3 regions of the Moryella indoligenes genome follow, and region 3 is predicted to be linked to each of the others. Evidence: predicted binding sites of a transcription regulator. Region 3 holds the regulator's gene; each other region holds the start of a gene.
The links. The regulator Rex, encoded in region 3, represses fermentation and respiration genes when NADH is low (regulators of the CRP and FNR family bind a similar motif). The targets are predictions, from matches to a motif close to ATTGTTAANTANTTAACAAT.
Positions count from the first base shown of each region.

Region 1: a site for Rex is predicted at 1,986-2,005, ahead of pckA (phosphoenolpyruvate carboxykinase (ATP)). Genes of this name have one in related genera too.
Region 2: a site for Rex is predicted at 2,213-2,232, ahead of J2S20_RS03575 (NAD(P)-binding protein). Genes of this name have one in related genera too.

Region 1 is NZ_JAUSTO010000006.1:106,151-109,433, reverse strand. It holds gene ilvN (acetolactate synthase small subunit) at 1-222, opposite strand, end outside; gene pckA (phosphoenolpyruvate carboxykinase (ATP)) at 317-1,921, opposite strand; gene gltA (NADPH-dependent glutamate synthase) at 2,114-3,283, opposite strand, start outside.
Region 2 is NZ_JAUSTO010000003.1:186,902-190,184, forward strand. It holds gene J2S20_RS03570 ([FeFe] hydrogenase, group A) at 1-253, opposite strand, end outside; gene J2S20_RS03575 (NAD(P)-binding protein) at 247-2,079, opposite strand; gene J2S20_RS03580 (aspartate ammonia-lyase) at 2,417-3,283, shown strand, end outside.
Region 3 is NZ_JAUSTO010000009.1:34,235-37,517, forward strand. It holds gene J2S20_RS07995 (NAD(P)H-hydrate dehydratase) at 1-622, opposite strand, end outside; gene acpS (holo-ACP synthase) at 609-998, opposite strand; gene J2S20_RS08005 (redox-sensing transcriptional repressor Rex) at 995-1,777, opposite strand; gene J2S20_RS08010 (ABC-F family ATP-binding cassette domain-containing protein) at 1,912-3,283, shown strand, end outside.

The DNA.
Region 1 (3,283 bases), on a different contig from region 3:
CTTGATATCCCGCACATCCTCAAGCTTACGGATCTGCTTTTCGATCTGCTCCAGGACCTCGTGATCGCCGGAGGAGACCACTGTCATTCTCGTGTAGCGCGGATCTGCTGTGACGCCCGCTGTGATGCTCTCAATATTGTAGCCGCGGCGCGTAAAGAGCCCCGCGATCCGGCTCAGAACGCCCGGCGTATTGTCCATGAGAAGAGAAAATACGATACGCATAGCTTACCTCCGTAGTCATACAGGGAGAGCACCCAAAAGAGCACTCTCCCTGTCTTTCCAATACTGTCTTATGCTGCGGTGCAGCGCAGGGAAATTACAGGCTGGGGCCGGCGGAGACCAGCGCCTTGCCGGCGTCATTTCCCTCGTACTTCTTAAAGTTCTTCACAAATCTCTGTGCAAGATCCTCTGCCTTCTTCTCCCACTCGGAAGCATCCGCATAAGTATCCCTCGGGTCGAGAATATTGGTGTCAACCCCCGGAAGCTCTGTCGGAACCTCAAAGTTAAAGTACGGTATCTTCTTGGTCGGAACCTTATTGACATCCCCATTCAGAATTGCATCGATGATGCCGCGGGTATCCTTGATGGAGATTCTCTTCCCACTTCCGTTCCAGCCGGTGTTCACAAGATAAGCCTTCGCACCGCTCTTCTCCATTCTCTTCACGAGCTCATCCGCATACTTCGTGGGATGCAGCTCCAGGAAGGCCTGACCAAAGCAGGCGGAGAAGGTCGGAGTCGGCTCGGTGATTCCGCGCTCGGTTCCCGCAAGCTTCGCCGTGAAGCCGGACAGGAAGTAGTACTTCGTCTGCTCCGGAGTAAGGATGGATACCGGCGGAAGCACACCAAACGCGTCCGCGGAGAGGAAAATCACGTTCTTCGCCTCCGGGCCGTGGGAAATCGGCTTCACGATCTTCTCAATATGGTCAATCGGATAGGACACGCGTGTATTCTCCGTGACGCTCTCGTCGCTGAAGTCAATCTTTCCCTCTGCATCGACAGTGACATTCTCCAGCAGGGCATCGCGGCGGATTGCATTGTAGATATCCGGCTCAGATTCCTTATCAAGATTGATAACCTTTGCATAGCAGCCGCCCTCAAAATTGAAGACACCGCTGTCATCCCAGCCATGCTCATCATCCCCGATCAGAAGACGCTTGGGATCCGTGGAGAGCGTGGTCTTTCCAGTTCCGGAGAGTCCAAAGAAGATAGCTGTGTTCTTTCCGTCCATATCCGTGTTTGCGGAACAGTGCATCGCGGCGATGCCCTTCAGCGGCAGGTAGTAGTTCATCATGGAGAAGATGCCCTTCTTCATCTCACCGCCGTACCAGGTGTTGATGATGACCTGCTCACGGCTGGAGATGTTGAAGACAACTGCTGTTTCAGAGTTCAGACCCAGCTCCTTGTAGTTTTCAACCTTCGCCTTGGAAGCGTTGTAGACCACAAAATCCGGCTCAAAGCACTTCAGCTCCTCCTCGCTCGGCTTGATAAACATATTGCGGATGAAGTGAGCCTGCCATGCGACCTCCACGATGAAGCGCACTGCCATACGCGTGTCCTTGTTTGCACCGCAGTAGGCATCGACAACAAAGAGTCTCTTCCCGGAGAGCTCCTTCTGCGCGATCTTCTTCACAACCTCCCAGGTCTCCTCAGAGGCAGGATGATTGTCGTTCTTATACTCCTCGGAGGTCCACCACACGGTGTTTTTCGATTGCTCGTCCATGACGATAAATTTATCCTTGGGAGAGCGGCCGGTATATACCCCCGTCATGACATTGACTGCTCCGAGCTCCGTGAGCTGGCCCTTATCAAAGCCCTCAAGCCCCGCCTTCGTCTCCTCCTCATAGAGAAACTCATAGGACGGGTTATGTACGATCTCGGTGGTTCCCGTGATGCCATATCTGCTTAAATCCAACTTGCTCATTTCGCTGTATCCTCCTCTGTGCTCTGTGAGTACATCCTTGCTGCGGCATCGCCGCAATGAGAAAATTGATAAAACATTAACAACAATTGTAGTATACTGCATTGCCGATAAAAAAACAATCTCCGGACTGCAGCTTTTATGCCGCTTATCTGACAGATGTTCAAAAAAATTCAGATTCAGAGCAGACCGAAATCAATCTGCGTTCTCTGCTTTCTTCCTGAGATATGCATCAATCCCCTGTGCGGCTGTCTTGCCTGCGCCCATAGCAAGAATGACCGTCGCCGCGCCGATCACGGCATCTCCTCCGGCAAACACGCCCTCTCTCGTGGTCTGACCGCTTGCCTCCTCTGCGACAATGCAGCCCTTGCGTGTCGTATCCAGACCCTTTGTTGTGGAGGAAATCAGCGGGTTCGGGGAGGTTCCGAGCGCCATGATGACCGTATCGACCTCAATCTCCTCCTCGCTCCCCTTGATCGGAACGGGACGCCTTCTGCCGCTGGCATCCGGCTCTCCGAGCTCCATGTGGATGACGCGGATCCCTTTCACCCAGCCGTTCTCATCCGTAAGAATCTCGGTCGGATTGGTGAGAAGATCAAAGATGATCCCCTCTTCCTTCGCGTGATGCACCTCCTCGACTCTTGCAGGAAGCTCCGCCTCACTTCTTCTGTAAATGATGTGGGTCTCTGCGCCAAGGCGCAGTGCCGTTCTCGCGGCATCCATCGCAACGTTTCCGCCGCCGACAACAGCGACCTTCTTTCCGCAGTGAATCGGGGTATCATAATCCTCGCGGAATGCCTTCATCAGGTTATTTCTTGTGAGGAACTCATTTGCAGAAAAGACGCCGCTCGCAGTCTCTCCCGGAATATTCATGAACATCGGCAGTCCGGCGCCGGAGCCAATGAACACCGCATCATAGCCCTCCTCATCCATCAGCTCATCAATGGACACGGATTTTCCAATGATCGTATCGGTCTCAATCTTCACGCCAAGCTTTCTGACATTATCCACCTCGTGTGCGACAACGCTGTCCTTCGGCAGACGGAACTCCGGAATGCCGTAAACCAGCACGCCGCCCGGCTCATGCAGTGCCTCGAATATCGTGACCTCATAGCCGAGCTTTGCGAGATCTCCCGCGCAGGTCAGACCTGCGGGACCGGAACCAATGACTGCAACCTTCTGTCCCTTCTTCTCCGCCCTGTTCTCAAAGACAACCTTATGCTCTCTCGCCCAGTCAGCGACGAAGCGCTCCAGCTTCCCGATGGCAACCGCCTCGCCCTTGATGCCGCGCACACAGACGCCCTCGCACTGGGTCTCCTGAGGGCATACGCGCCCGCAGACTGCCGGAAGCGCGGAGCTCTCTGC
Region 2 (3,283 bases), on a different contig from region 3:
TTTTCCGTGCTCTCCTGACCTTCGGGCTGTTGGTGCGAACCACCATGCCCTCCTTCACGGTATCATTGCAGGCTGTCACAAGACGATCCATTCCCTCGATTTCAACACAGCACACGCGACATGCCCCAATCTCATTGATTCCCTTCAGATAGCAGAGACTTGGAATCTCTATGTCGATTGTCCGCGCCGCCTCCAGTATTGTCGTCTCCTCCGGGACGGCAAGCTGAATACCATCAATCGTAAGATTTACCATATTCGCGCCCTGCCTCCTTTCAGACTTCCATAGCCATAGTGGTCGCAGCGCAGGCAACGTCCCGCCTCCTGGCAGGCCTCTGCACGGCTCATACCATTCTCAACCCCCTCAAAATCATGCACACGCTCTCCTGCCTCGCGCTCTGTGAGATTCACTCTGCCACAGGGCGGCCTGTCTGCAATCTTTGGCGCAGGAATCTCCACATCACAGCCAATGCTGTGATGATAGCCCAGATATTCATCGATATTTGCTGCGATCACCTTGCCGGCGGCCACTGCCTTAATCACGGTGGATGGACCGGATGCACAGTCGCCTCCCGCGAATACGCCCGGTATATTCTCAAAACCGCCGAAGCGCTCACTCATGATCTTCCCACGCTCCACAGGGATACCGGCCTGACGGAAATGCTGCGACTCAATATCCTGTCCGATGGCCACAATCAGAGTCTGACAAGGCAGAAACACACTCTCCTCGCCCGTTGGCCGCACGCTCGCGCGACCATCCCTGATCTTACTGATCATCTGCGGAATCACCCATATTCCGGAAACCCGTCCATTCTCATCCCGCTCAATCCGCTCCGGCGCCATGAGTGTCTTCACCTCGACGCCCTCTGCTATGGCCCCCTCAATTTCCGAGGGCAGTGCGGTCATATCCGCTACGCGACGCCGGTACACGATACTCACCTTTTTAGCTCCCAGACGCACTGCAGTGCGCACCGCGTCCATGGAGACATTGCCGCCACCTATGATACATACTTCCTGACCGCTTAAATCCATGGTCGCTCTCTCACCGGTTTCCCGCAGGAATTTGACTGCGGAGATCACGCCCTCTGCCTCCTCGCCCTCGATTCCGAGTTTCTTATCCGTACTCGCGCCTATGGTAATAAGCACTGCATCGTAGCTTGAGCGCAGGCTCTGGATCGTGATCTCCTCACCGATACGCTTTCCGTAGATTACCTCCACCCCGGTCTTCAGAATGGCGTTAATGTCCTCATCCAGTCTGTCCTTTGGCAGGCGATAGTTTGGAATGCCGTAGCGCAGCATCCCCCCAAGCTTCTCACGCATCTCAAAAAGCGTAGTCTGATGTCCCATCAGCTGCAAGTAGTACGCTGCACTCAGTCCTCCGGGGCCGCCACCTACAATCGCAATCTTCTTACCTGTGGAGGCCGCACACGCCGGCGGCTCCACCTCACCCGCATTGTCTGAGGCCACGCGCTTCAGACCACGGATATTAATGGGGCTGTCTATGATATTCCTCCGGCAACGTGCCTCACAGGGATGCTCACAGATAAAGGCACAGGTCGTCGGGAAAGGATTGTCCTTTCGGATCAGGCGAACTGCGTCCGCATATCTTCCCTCCGCAACCAGCGCCACATAGCCCGGGACGTCCACATGCGCAGGACAGAGCTCCACGCAGGGCACCGGATCCTTAGGCTGACACAGACAGCGGCGATTCTTCACATGAGACTCATAGTCATCTCTGCAACCGCGCAATGCGTTCAGTACCTGCTGGCCCGCCTCATAGCCAATGGCACAATCCGCACTCTCACAAATTGACACTGCCAGCTCCTCGATGAGATCCAGCGTCTCCATGGTCGCAATCCCGTTCATAACATCCGTGTGGAGATTTTTCAGCTGCCACACACCGATGCGGCACGGGATACACTTGCCACATGATGCGGTACGGCATAGCTCCAGAAAGGCACGGGTGATGTCAACGGGACAAAGGCCCGATGGACTTGATTCTATCCGTCGCTCCAAATCCTGATAGAGCTGCTCTATCACAAGCCGCGGTCTTGATGGCACGTCAAGTTCCAATCTGCTCATACTGCACTCCTCTCATGATTTATGCGAAGCGCCTGGCTGTGCTGTAATTTCGTGGACACCTCAGCTTTTACCGCACCTTCCCACAGGACACTCACGTCTTCTATTGTATAAAACACACAAGGAATGTGCAAGAATAGTCAATTTTTTGACACTTTTTGAAAGTACAGTGTCGTGTGAGCTGCTGCAGGCGACGAGACAGTTTTGCAGTAAACACTGCCTGTCATATCCCTTTGACTGTGAGGATCTGTCTGAATGTGTTTGAATATATTGGCCTGACAGGCTATGATATGCTCAGTAGCCATGTTGCGCTCTATCTGCTAATAAGGGAGGGTATTGCATGCATCAACCAACAACTGATAAGAAGACATATCGCATCGAGCAGGATTCCATTGGTACGAAAGAAGTTCCAGCCAGTGCCTATTATGGTGTGCAATCTCTGCGCGCCAAGGAGAACTTTCCCATATCCGCTACGCGTCTGCACCCGGAGATGATACGGAACCTCGCCCGGCTCAAGAAGGCCTGCGCCATCACAAATGCTGAGGCCGGTGTTCTGGATCTGACAATTGCCGAGGCCATTCAGCGCGCCTGTGATCTGATTATCGCCGGAAAATACCACGAGGATTTCATAGTGGATCCCATTCAGGGCAGTGCAGGCACCTCGATCAACATGAATGCAAATGAGGTCATTGCCAATATCTCCATAGAATTACTCGGCGGCACACTGGGAGACTACGCTGTAGTACATCCCAATGACCACGTGAATTTCGGTCAGTCCACCAATGATGTCATTCCCACCGCCGGCAAGATGACCACACTGGTGCTGCTTCAGGATCTGGAAAAGAAACTTCATCGGCTTGAGACTGCACTGCGCGTGAAGGAGAGTGAGTTTGACCACATATTAAAAATGGGGCGTACACAGCTGGAGGACGCGGTTCCCATCCGCCTAGGTCAGGAATTCGGGGCTTATGCCTCTGCTGTGGAGCGCAGCTTAAGTCGCCTGCGCCGGAATGAGAGCGAACTCCGCGTCATCAATATGGGCGCAACCGCCATCGGCACCGGCCTGAATGCGGATCTCCACTACTTCCACAACATCGCCCCCATTCTCTCCCAGGTAACGGGTACAGAATTTACACAGGCTGAGGATCTGATCGACGCCACTCAAAATATTGACTGCTTTGCTGCAGTGTCGAGTGCTGTGCGAAAT
Region 3 (3,283 bases):
AATGCTCAGACTTCAGGCAGCAGCTCACGCCATAGGTATCGCGATATTCCGTCGCCGCCCGCAGGCTGTCGCAAAGAAGCTCCTCCTCAGGCTTTCCCGTGAGCCGCGACATCTCCCTGATATGCGGCGTCAGAATAAAATTCTCCGTGTAGAAGCCCGTGAGATACGGGTACTCCGCAATGGTATTCAGTCCATCGGCATCCACGATAAGCGGTACAAAGGCGGTCTGAAGCACATCCTCGACGAGAGACTTTACATAGCCTGCTCTGCCAAGCCCCGGTCCCAGCACGACGACACTGCTCCACTCCATGAGCTCCGTGAGTTGCTTCATCCAGCTGTCCCGCTTCTCCGTGATGTCCTCCGGGTGATAGCTGCTGATGATGGCCTCGGGAAGCTGAATCTGAAGTATGCTTCTGTTCGCCTCCGGCGTGAGGATTCGCACCAGCCCTGCCCCGGTTCGGTAGGCGGCAAGCGCGGAGAGATAGGCCGCGCCGCTCATGCCCACGGAGCCGGCGATGATCAGCACCTGTCCGTAGCTTCCCTTATTGGCTCCCTGTCTTCGCGGCGGAATCCGGGAGAGATCCTCTGTCTCATACTGCAGCACACCATCAAGCTCTGTCACAGCGCACCTCGCCTTCCTCTCCCTCCAGCACTGCAAAGGCGACAGCCAGCTCCTTCGTATTGCTGATGGAGACCTCAATGCGGCTCCCCTTCTTTTCTGAGAAGCAGGCCGCTGCGGCTCCATAAAGCTGCACAACAGGCTTGCCTCTCTCATCCCGCAGAACCTCAATTTCTGCGGGCTCCAGTCCTGAGAAGCCGGTTCCGAAACATTTTACCACTGCTTCCTTAACAGCAAAACAGCCGGCGAGAAAGGGAGCCCTCCCCTTCGACTGCCGGCGTTCTTCCTCAGTAAAGACGCGTCTCAAAAAACCCTCACTTCTAAGGGCCTGTTCCATTCGTTCGATTTCGGTAATATCTGTCCCGACGCCGATGATCATGCTCCCGGAAGCTCCTTCCGCAGCCCGCCTGCCTTCTCAGATCTTCTCCTGTGATCCAGCTTCAGCTGTTCCGCGTGCTTCATCCTCTCCTCCTCCGCCTCGCGTGCCGCCAGCATGCGATAGGAGAGCTGCATCAGACTCTCGGAGAGGTGTACATTCTCCACCAGAACGTCCTCTCCCACATTAAGATCTGTGTGCGCAAAGTTCCATATCGCCTTGATTCCGCAGGCGCAGAGGCGGTTTGCGACCTCCAGCGCCCGATCCCGCGGGAGGGTGAGCGTCGCAATATCAACTTCATTCTCCGCGAGATACTCCTCCAGTCTGTCCAGACTATATACCTCGGCTCCCCGTATATTCCTGCCTATCACCTCGGGATCAATATCAAAGAGGGCCTTGACAAGAAAGCCCCTTCTGCTGAAGTTCTGATAATTTGCCAGTGCCTGTCCAATATGGCCGGCACCGATAATAATCACCTTATTCTGACGATCTATCCCCAGAAGCTTCCCGATCTCACCGTGCAGATAACTCACATTGTAGCCGTAGCCCTGTTGACCGAAGCCGCCGAAATTGTTCAGATCCTGACGAATCTGTGAGGCTGTCACATGCATGCGCTTTGCCAGATCGTTGGAAGAAATCCTGTCAACATTTTCCTCCTTCAGATCTGCAAGATACCTGTAATATCGCGGAAGTCTGGATATAACTGCCTTCGAAATTTTTTCTTTCACTCTGTCAATGCTCTCCTGCTCTGGCCCGGGCAAAATATACCTTCCCGATGGCATAATACAGAATCAGTATAGTGATTTTTACAGTTCTTGTCAATCATTTCACATTCGGGTATACTGGTTTCAGTACTGAAATCCGGCATTTTCAACAGCAGGGAACAGCGTTCGGAGCCGGATTCAAAGGAGCGGAAATGATTTTAAATGTAGCACACATATCCAAGGCCTTCGCAGGTGAGCGTATCATAGAGGATGCCTCCTTTTTTCTGAATGAGCGCGACAGAGCAGCCATCGTGGGGCTGAATGGCGCGGGTAAGACGACACTTTTAAACCTCATCACCGGAGAGCTGACGGCTGACGAGGGAAATATCTCCCTGAGACGGGACTGCCGCATGGGTTATCTGAAGCAGAACAACACCATCGATTCCGAGCTCAGCGTGCGCGAGGAGCTGACACAGGTCATTCAGCCCATACGCGATATGGAGGCACGCATGGCTTTTCTGCGGGAGCAGATGAAAAACACCTCCGGCACGGAGCTGGAGACACTGTACAGAGAATATACCGCGCTGGAGCACAGCTATGAGCTCGCGGACGGCTACTCCGCGGAGAGCCGCGTAAACGGCATATTGAACGGTCTCGGCTTCTCGGAGGAGGATGCGGAGCGGCCCATGCACACACTCTCCGGCGGGCAGAAGACACGCGTCTTTCTGGGAAAGCTCCTTCTGGAGGCGCCGGAGCTCATCCTTCTTGACGAGCCGACCAACCATCTGGATCTCTCTAGCATCGAGTGGCTTGAGACCTATCTCATGAACTATCCCGGCACCGTGCTGATCGTCTCGCACGACCGCTTTTTTCTAGATCGCATTGTGACGAAGGTCATCGATATTGATGCGGGACATGTATCCAGCTACAGTGGAAATTACACAGCCTATGCGGAGAAAAAGGCTGCTGTGCGCGAGGCGGCACGAAAGGCCTACCTCAATCAGCAGCAGGAGCTGAAGCATCAGGAGGAGGTCATCTTAAAACTTCGCTCCTTCAACCGCGAGAAGTCCATAAAGCGGGCCGAAAGCCGGGAGAAACTCCTTGGAAAGGTAGAACGTCTGAAGCGTCCTGATGAGGAAAAGGCCGACATGGAGCTTCGTTTTTCCATGGAGGAGGCCAGCGGCAACGATGTGCTTCAGGTGGAGCATATCGCAAAGGCCTTTGGAGCGGAACCGCTCTTTACAGACCTCTCTTTCTCCCTGAAGCGTGGGGAGCATGTGGCAATTCTCGGAGACAACGGCAGCGGAAAGACGACGATACTGAAAATCATCAACGGGCTGCTCTCGCCGGATGAAGGCTCTGTGACGCTCGGCGCACGCGTCATGGTCGCCTATTACGATCAGGAGCACCAGGTACTGCACCCCGAGAAGACGCTTTTTGAGGAGCTTCAGGACAGCTGGCCGGATATGAATAACACAGAGGTCCGGAATATGCTCGCTGCCTTTCTCTTCACTGGAGACGAGGTCTTCAAGCGGGTCTCGGAGCTCTCCGGCGGCGAGCGCGGCAGAGTATCCCTCGCAAAGC